Sporomusa termitida: one gene and its partner. Each later gene encodes a partner of the first gene's protein in a complex. Links are inferred from orthologs where the notes say so. Each region holds a gene or a part of one and is shown in the gene's direction. Other genes may lie near its edges.

Region 1 (4,143 bases):
AGCGGGCGGCCGAACTCCGGGATATGATTGTGGAGCTCCGGCAAAAAGCCGGGGCCGGACCGGCCAAAGCCAAAGCCACCGGCGGCAAAGCACCAAGGCGCCAGAAAAATACAAGGAATGAGCCGCCAGACAGCAACAGAACCGTAAAATAGACCCAGACACCCGGCGTTATTGCCGGGTGTATATTATATTGATATTGTTCCTGGTCATTTGGAACAGGATAAGGCCAGCATTTTTGTTAACAGTGAATGCTACCATTATGCGGCGAATACTGGTATAATAGTAAAGTCGAATAATCAATATCAGTTAATAGATAGTAGCATAAAGAGGGGAACCACCATGACAGACAGCATTATTATTAAAGGTGCCAGACAGCACAATTTAAAAAATATTGACATAACAATCCCCCGGGACCGGCTGGTCGTTATCACCGGTCTGAGCGGTTCAGGCAAGTCCTCACTGGCCTTTGACACCATCTATGCCGAAGGGCAGCGCCGCTATGTGGAGTCATTGTCGGCCTATGCCCGGCAGTTTCTGGGCCAGATGGACAAACCTGATGTGGATTATATAGAAGGCTTGTCGCCGGCGATCTCGATTGACCAGAAGACTACCAGCCGCAACCCGCGGTCGACAGTCGGTACGGTAACTGAGATCTATGACTACCTGCGGCTGTTGTTTGCCCGGGCCGGCCGTCCCTATTGCCCCAAATGCGGCAAGCCTATCAGCCAGCAGACGGTGGAGCAGATCGTTGATCAGCTGCTGGCATTGGGTGAGGGGGCCAGGCTGAGCATTATGGCGCCGGTGATACGCGGCAAAAAAGGCGAGCATCAGAAAATCCTGGAAGACATCCGTAAGAACGGGTATGTCCGGGTGCGGGTGGATGGTGAGATCCGCGATATTACGGAAGAGATTAAGCTGGAAAAAAATAAGAAGCATACCATTGAGGTGGTTGTCGACCGGATTGCGGTCCGGGACGGCGTAGCCGCCCGCCTGGCCGATTCTATCGAAACGGCCCTTAAACTGGGCGGCGGCATCCTGACGGTTGCTGTCGGCGGCACCAATGAGCTGATGTTCAGCCAGAACTTTGCCTGTGTGGACTGCGGCATCAGCCTGCCGGAGATTGCGCCCCGGATGTTTTCCTTCAACAGCCCCTTTGGGGCCTGTCCCGCCTGCACCGGTCTGGGCAATAATCTGGAGATCGACCCGGCCCTGGTCCTTCCCGATCCGGGCAAAGCCTTTATCGACGGGGTCATTGCCCCGCTCAGCAAGAGCTCTAATTCCTACTTTATGTGTCAGCTGGAGGCGGTGCTCGAACACTTCGGGCAGACGCTGTATGACAGCTGGGAACAGACGCCCGGGCCTGTCCAGGAGGTTATCCTCAATGGCGCCGGTCAGGCAAGATTTACATTCCGCTATGAGAATATGTATGGTGAAACCAAAACCTATCATTCGACTTTTGAAGGGGTTATCCCCCTGTTGTCCCGCCGCCACCGTGAATCAACCTCCGACTGGGCCCGGGAAGAGATTGAAGAGTATATGAGCTCCAAGCCCTGCCCGGCCTGCAAGGGGGCGCGGCTGAAGCCGGAAGCGCTGGCAGTCCGGATCGGTACCAGGAATATCAATGAAGTGACCCGGATGACGGTAGCGGAATCGAAAGAGTTCTTTGGCCAACTTGAACTGACGGCCCGCGAAGCGGTGATTGCCAATCAAATCCTCAAAGAAATTAATGCCCGGCTGGGTTTTTTACTCAATGTCGGCCTCGATTATCTGACCCTGGACCGGGCGGCCGGTACGCTTTCCGGCGGGGAAGCCCAGCGCATCCGGCTGGCCACCCAGATTGGTTCAGGGCTGGTGGGGGTGCTCTATATCCTGGATGAGCCCAGCATTGGCCTGCATCAGCGCGACAACAACCGGCTGCTGGCTACCCTGAAGCACATGCGGGACCTGGGCAATACGCTGCTGGTGGTGGAACATGATGAGGATACCATGTATGCCGCCGATCACATTATTGATATCGGCCCGGTGGCCGGGGCCGGCGGCGGCACGGTTGTCGCCCAGGGCACGGTGGCAGAGATAAAAGCCTGCGCCGAATCGGTCACCGGCCAGTACCTGAGCGGCCGTAAAGCCATTCCGGTCCCGGCGGTGAGGCGTCAGCCCAATGGCAAATGGGTGGAGATTATCGGCGCCCGGGAGAACAACCTGAAAAAACTGAACGCCCGCTTTCCCCTCGGGGTATTTACCGCCGTTACCGGGGTGTCCGGCTCCGGCAAAAGCACCCTGGTGAATGAGATTCTCTATAAAGGCCTGGCCAGTCAGCTGTATCGCGGCAGCCATGCCCGGCCCGGGGCGCATGAAGGTCTGCGCGGCCTGGAATATATTGACAAAATTATTGATATCGACCAGTCGCCCATTGGCCGTACGCCGCGTTCCAATCCGGCAACCTATACCAGCCTGTTTGATAATATCCGGGAGGTATTCAGCCAGACGCCGGAAGCCAAGATGCGGGGCTATAAACCGGGCCGGTTCAGCTTTAATGTCAAGGGCGGCCGCTGCGAGGCCTGTAAAGGCGACGGTATTATCAAGATCGAGATGCACTTTTTACCTGATGTGTATGTGCCCTGCGAGGTTTGTAAAGGGGCCAGGTATAACCGGGAGACCCTGGAGGTCCGCTATAAAGGCAAAAGTATTGCCAATGTGCTGGCTATGGTTGTGGATGAAGCGGTTGAGTTTTTCCAGAACATCCCCAAGATCCACCGCAAGCTGCAGGTCCTGCAGGATGTTGGTCTGGGGTATATCAAACTGGGACAGCCGGCTACCCAGCTGTCAGGCGGCGAAGCCCAGCGGATTAAGCTGGCGACTGAGCTGGCCCGCCGCAGTACCGGTAAGACCCTGTATATTCTGGATGAACCGACGACCGGACTGCATACTGCCGATATCCACAAGCTGCTGGAGGTATTGCAGCGGCTGGTCGACGGCGGTGATACGGTAATCGTGATTGAACACAACCTGGATGTAATCAAGACTGCCGATTATGTTATTGACCTGGGCCCGGAGGGCGGTAACCGGGGCGGGACGATTGTTGCCCAGGGCACACCGGAGCAGGTGGTGGCTGTGCCCCAGTCCTATACCGGTCATTATCTGGCCCCGGTGTTAGCACGGGGACCGCGGCAGTAAGGGAGGGTGCCGGCTATTTCTACCATTGCTGCTGTTGTTGAGGAAAAATTGGCGCTGCTGCCTGATAAACCCGGTGTTTATCTGATGAAGGACAATAAAGACCGGATTATCTATGTCGGCAAGGCTGTCAATCTGAAAAACCGGGTGCGTTCCTATTTCCAGTCCAGCCGCAAGCAGGCGCCGAAAGTACTGGCGTTGGTAGCGCGGATTGCCGATCTGGAATACATCATTACCGCCTCGGAGATTGAAGCCCTGATCCTGGAATGCAATCTGATCAAAAAACACCGGCCCAAATACAATATCAGTCTCCGGGATGATAAAACCTATCCGTATATTAAGGTGACCAAGGAGGACTATCCGCGGGTGTATGCCACCCGTAAGGTGGTTAAGGACGGGGCCCGCTACTTTGGTCCCTATACCAGTGCCGGGGCCGTACATGAAACCCTGCGGCTGCTGAAGACGCTGTTTCCGCTGCGCTCCTGCCGGCGGCTTGATGCGAAGCGGCCTTGTCTTGAACATCATATTAAACGCTGCCTGGCTCCCTGTGCCGGTAAGATCGATCAGGCCGCCTACGGGGAGATGATTAAGGCGGTGGGGCTGTTTCTGGAAGGCCGCAGTGATGCTGTTGTTAAAAACCTCCGGCGGCTTATGGCGGCGGCGGCGGCGGAACTGGCGTTTGAACAGGCCGCCAGGCTGCGTGACCAGCTCACGGCGGTGGAAAAGATTATCGAAAAGCAAAATATTGTTACAGGCAGCGGTGATCAGGATGCGGTCGGCCTGGCCCGGTCGGCCGCCGGCATTTGCGCCCAGGTTTTCTTTATCCGCAGCGGTAAAATGGTGGGCCGCGACCACTTTATGCTGGCTGGTGGCGAAGATGAGACCGATGAGGCTATCCTGGCGGCTTTTCTCAAGCAGTATTATAGTAAGGCAGCGTTTATTCCCCGGGAAATCCTGCTGCCGCTGGCTGTG
Region 2 (4,567 bases), 1.6 Mb from region 1 along the record:
CCAGCACTGTTATTTTAACAGGTGCCGGCGGCGGCGTAGGTTGCTTCGGTGCTGCCAGTGTAATGGTCGGCAGGCACCAGATAACGGCTAACCCAACAACGGCTAGCCGGATTAATCGGTTCCAGTGTTTTTTCAAAGCGATCCCTCCAATTTTATAGTCAGGTATTATACTTAATTTCGCCATATAGGGGTTTTTTTCCTGTATTTTATTGTTTGCCAGCAAAAAATACCGTAAAGGCAGGTACGGTATACAGGCCTATTTATTCGGGGAATAATAATTATACATTCAATTGCCGGATTTGTGAGGATGAGTTATGGAATATGTAATTGCCGCCCTAATGGCCGGTCTGAGTTTTCTCGTAAACAGGCTGTTTGTGCGGTATATCGGTCCGGTAACTGTCATCAGCCTGGGACCGGTTGCTGAAGAAGCGGCAAAAACACTGTTTGCTTATTATCTGGGAGCCGCCATTATACCGGTACACGCGCTTTTTGGGGTAATTGAAGCTATCTACGACTGGATCCAGGATGAGGGCAGGCATCTCACAGCCCCGCTCCTGAGTATTATGGGGCATAGTTTCTTTGGTGCCGTGACTGCCGGTGTCCTGAGTAAGACCGGCAGTGTGTGGCTCGGACTGGCTGTAGCCTCCACGGCCCATGTGACTTACAACGTATTTGTTGTCAGAATCCTGGCCAATAAAGCAGACAAAAACAGATGAAAGAGGGATAGCCATGAAAATTTTCTATACTTGTGAATATTGCGGTGAACATATCGATACATTAGAAGTAGACCAAATCGATGAGGTTAAGTTTGGCTTTGACTGCTTGACTGCTCAGGAGCGTCAAGATATAATTAAAACTGATGTGGAACAAAATACTGTCCATGTTAAGTCACTATGCGATTTCTGCATAACTTCAATGGGAATGGATGATAATGTTGCACTGGGGATGCCTGCCATTAACAAAAGCTATATTCACTGAAAATTTTTAAGCGCATATAATACAGGGCTTTAGCCTAAGCTAAAGCCCTTTTGGTACTACCTGTGACTTATTGAGAGGTATATATGGGAGAGAAAACAATATTAACGCTGTTTGCTGCTTTCCATGAGGATAAGCAGCTTATGGCCGCGCAAGCCGCTTTCGGGGCAATCGGTAATCAGAGCGTCATTTATGGCGTGACTGGCGCGCAAAAAAGCGTACTTATGGCGGCTGCATTTCAGGCATCGCCCCGGCCGACCATTATCATTGCCGCCAGTCACGAAGCCGTTGAAATGCTGCGCACTGATTTTGCGGCCCTGCTGCCGCAGGTGCCGGTCGTGGAATTGCCGGCGATTGATATGATTACTTTTGCGGCCGCCGCTAAGAGCGTTGAACTGGCTTCCCGGCGCATGGACGTTTTGAGCCGGATGGTACGGGGGGAGAAAATTATTGTTTTGGCAACTGCTGAAGCTGCGATGCAGCGGGTTTTGCCGAAGCAAGAATTTCTAAACAGTCGGATTACGATCCAGAGCGGCGGAACGATAAGCCGCGAGAATCTTATTAGTGCTCTGGTCGAATTTGGCTATGAGCGGGTTGACCAGGTGGATAGTGCCGGTCAATTTAGTATCCGCGGTGGTATTATTGATATTTTTGCTGTTAACCGGAGCCTGCCGCTCCGGTTAGAGTTGTTTGGCGATGGGGTTGATTCACTGCGTGAGTTTGATCCGGCCAGCCAGCGCTCGGTGACAGATATGGGATTAGCCGATATTATGCCTCTGACTGAGCCTGAGCACAGTGGCAAGCCGGCGGTATTTGTGTCTTATCTTCCTGCCGATTCCTGTCTTGTGCTTGATGAACCGGCACGGATCAGGGAACAGATGACTAAAATTGTCAAAGAAAACCCGGATATAAAACGCCGGGTTTTTAGCTGGACTGAGCTAACCGCTGCCTGCCAGGCGTATACGGTCATTTATTTATCCTTGCTGCTGCAAAAAATACCCGGCACGCAGCCTGCCTCTATTATCAGTATTGCGGCCAAAGGCATCGCGCCGTTCCATCGCCAGATGGATATGCTGATTGCCGAAATTAAAAACTGGCAGGATAAAAAACAAAATATTATTTTATTTATGCCCAACCGTGACAAGGCAGCCAATATTCAGCAGCATCTGGCCGAAGAAGGGATTACAGCGGTCATGGCCCAGGAGGGGCACATGCCGCTGATTCCGGGCGCTGTTGTTGTATCGGCAGGTGCTTTGTCAGGCGGCTTTGAATTGCCTCAGGCCAGGCTGGTTGTTTTGACCGAGTTGGATATTTTTGGCCGTCAGAAGAAGAAACGGCGCCCGCGGGTTGGTAAAGACCAGCAGATTACCTACTTCCGGGATATTAATCTTGGCGATTATGTTGTTCATGTTAATCATGGTATCGGCAAATATGTTGGCGTTGAAACCCTGGAGGTCGGCGGTGTTCATAAAGATTATCTCCATATCCGCTATGCCGGTGACGATAAGCTGTATGTGCCAACAGATCAGGTAGGCCTTTTACAAAAATATATTGGGTCTGAGGGGGAAGTGCCCCGTTTAAGCAAAATGGGGGGCAGCGACTGGCTGAAAGTAAAGACCAGGGCGAAAGCGGCTGTGGCCGATATGGCTAAAGAGCTGATCGAACTTTATGCCCAGCGTCAACTGCAGGTCGGTCACGCTTTTGGTCCTGACACCCCCTGGCAGCGGGAATTTGAAGATGCTTTTGCCTATGAGGAAACCCCGGATCAACTGCAGGCTATTACTGAGGTTACTCATGATATGGAACAACCACGTCCCATGGACCGGCTGCTGTGTGGTGATGTGGGCTTTGGGAAAACGGAGGTGGCGATTCGTGCCGCTTTTAAAGCCGTCATGGGGGGCAAGCAAGTGGCGGTCCTGGTGCCGACGACGGTTCTGGCGCAGCAGCACTATCAAACCTTTAGGGCGCGGTTTGCCGGTTTTGGCCCGGTTGTTGATGTTGTCAGCCGGTTTCGCAGCGCCCGGGAACAAAAGGCAACTCTGCAGAAGCTGGCACTTGGCCAGGTAGATGTGCTTATCGGCACTCATCGTATTCTTCAGGCCGATGTGGAATTTAAAGACCTGGGGCTGCTGATTGTTGATGAAGAACAGCGGTTTGGTGTGGCCCAAAAAGAGAAAATGAAAAGACTGCGGGCCAATCTTGACGTACTTACCCTAAGTGCCACGCCGATCCCGCGTACGCTGCATATGTCACTGGTGGGCGCACGCGACATGAGTATTATTGAGACGCCGCCGGAGGACCGGTTCCCGGTGCAAAGCTATGTTGTGGAATATAATGAGGAAATTATCCGTGAGGCCATTGTGCGTGAGCTGAAGCGCGGCGGCCAGGTGTATTTTGTTTACAACCGGGTACAGACTATCGATAAGGTACGCCAGCGTCTAACCGAAATTTTGCCGGACGCTACGATAAAAACAGGCCACGGCCAGATGCCTGAAGAACTGTTGGAACAGGTAATGCTGGATTTTTATGAGAACCGGGATGAAGTGCTTATTTGTACGAGTATTATTGAAAACGGACTGGATGTGCCTAATGCCAATACGATTATTGTCTATGATGCCGATCACTTTGGCCTGTCGCAGTTATATCAGATGCGCGGACGGGTTGGCCGTTCTCATCGTATGGCTTATGCCTATTTTACTTACAGGCGCGACAAAGTGCTTACCGAGGTGGCGGAAAAGAGGCTGCAGGCCATCAAAGAATTTGCTGAACTGGGCTCCGGTTTTAAAATTGCCATGCGTGACCTTGAAATCAGAGGCGCCGGCAATCTTTTAGGCCGGGAACAGCACGGCCATATAGTCAGTGTCGGGTTTGAAATGTACTGTCGCCTGCTGGACGAAGCGGTTGCGGAATTAAAGACCGGAAATCCGGTTTTACCAATTCCGGAACCGACCATTGAACTCAACATTGATGCCTATCTTACAGGCGACTATATTAGCGATGCCATGCATAAGATTGAGATATACCAGCGGATTGCAGCTGTGCGCCAGGAAGAGCATTTAGCAGAACTGATTGATGAACTGGTTGACCGGTTCGGTGAACCGCCATTACCTGTAATCAACCTTCTGGGGGTGGCCCGCATCAAAAATCTGGCCCGCCGTATTGGCGTGCGCTCCATTTCTGAGCGGGAGAGCCGGATAGAAATTATTTTCAGTGAAACGCCGCATGTTGCTGACGGTGGTTTAATGAATGCTAAAAATCTTTTTCCCGGTAAACTTGCCTTTCTTCCCGGGCCGCCGGAGACGATGCGGCTGACGACATCACGGCTCTCGCTGCCGCTCATAGATGCATTAACCAAGCTGTTTCAGGTATTGACAGGTACAGAAAAATGTTAACTGAAACCTTTGCAGCTTAAACCAGAAAAATGAATAAAACACACTTGCTGGATATATACTACTATCAATGAATGATTAGGCTATTGCTAACAGTAATACCTGATGTATTCGCGATTCAAAATTTGACATCGACAACGTTAGTAGGTTAATCTAGCTAAGCTTGGTTAAAGCTGTAGAAAGGGGGATACTGGTGAAAGCAA

What was found. Proteins that work in one complex are often made in the same cells at the same time.
Region 2: the proteins of uvrA (region 1) and mfd are in contact, whole or in part, in a crystal structure (PDB 4DFC), measured with the Escherichia coli proteins. The link is inferred for Sporomusa termitida from one-to-one orthologs.

Annotation. Positions count from the first base shown.
Region 1 is NZ_CP036259.1:3,473,754-3,477,896, reverse strand. The notes cover bases 1-3,374. They hold uvrA (excinuclease ABC subunit UvrA), read left to right. Parts: upstream 1-339; coding sequence 340-3,174; downstream 3,175-3,374. Other genes in these bases: uvrC (excinuclease ABC subunit UvrC), read left to right, coding at 3,199-3,374; uvrB (excinuclease ABC subunit UvrB), read left to right, coding at 1-152. Also shown: more of uvrC, read left to right, coding at 3,375-4,143. UniProt on the Escherichia coli protein: The UvrABC repair system catalyzes the recognition and processing of DNA lesions. UvrA is an ATPase and a DNA-binding protein. A damage recognition complex composed of 2 UvrA and 2 UvrB subunits scans DNA for abnormalities.
Region 2 is NZ_CP036259.1:5,122,421-5,126,987, forward strand. Bases 770-4,567 are described here. They hold mfd (transcription-repair coupling factor), read left to right. Parts: upstream 770-1,076; coding sequence 1,077-4,367; downstream 4,368-4,567. Other genes in these bases: SPTER_RS23605 (anti-sigma-F factor Fin), read left to right, coding at 770-978; spoVT (stage V sporulation protein T), read left to right, coding at 4,558-4,567. Outside these bases: SPTER_RS23595 (bifunctional metallophosphatase/5'-nucleotidase), read right to left, coding at 1-136; SPTER_RS23600 (hypothetical protein), read left to right, coding at 315-716; more of SPTER_RS23605, read left to right, coding at 730-769. UniProt on the Escherichia coli protein: Couples transcription and DNA repair by recognizing RNA polymerase (RNAP) stalled at DNA lesions. Mediates ATP-dependent release of RNAP and its truncated transcript from the DNA, and recruitment of nucleotide excision repair machinery to the damaged site.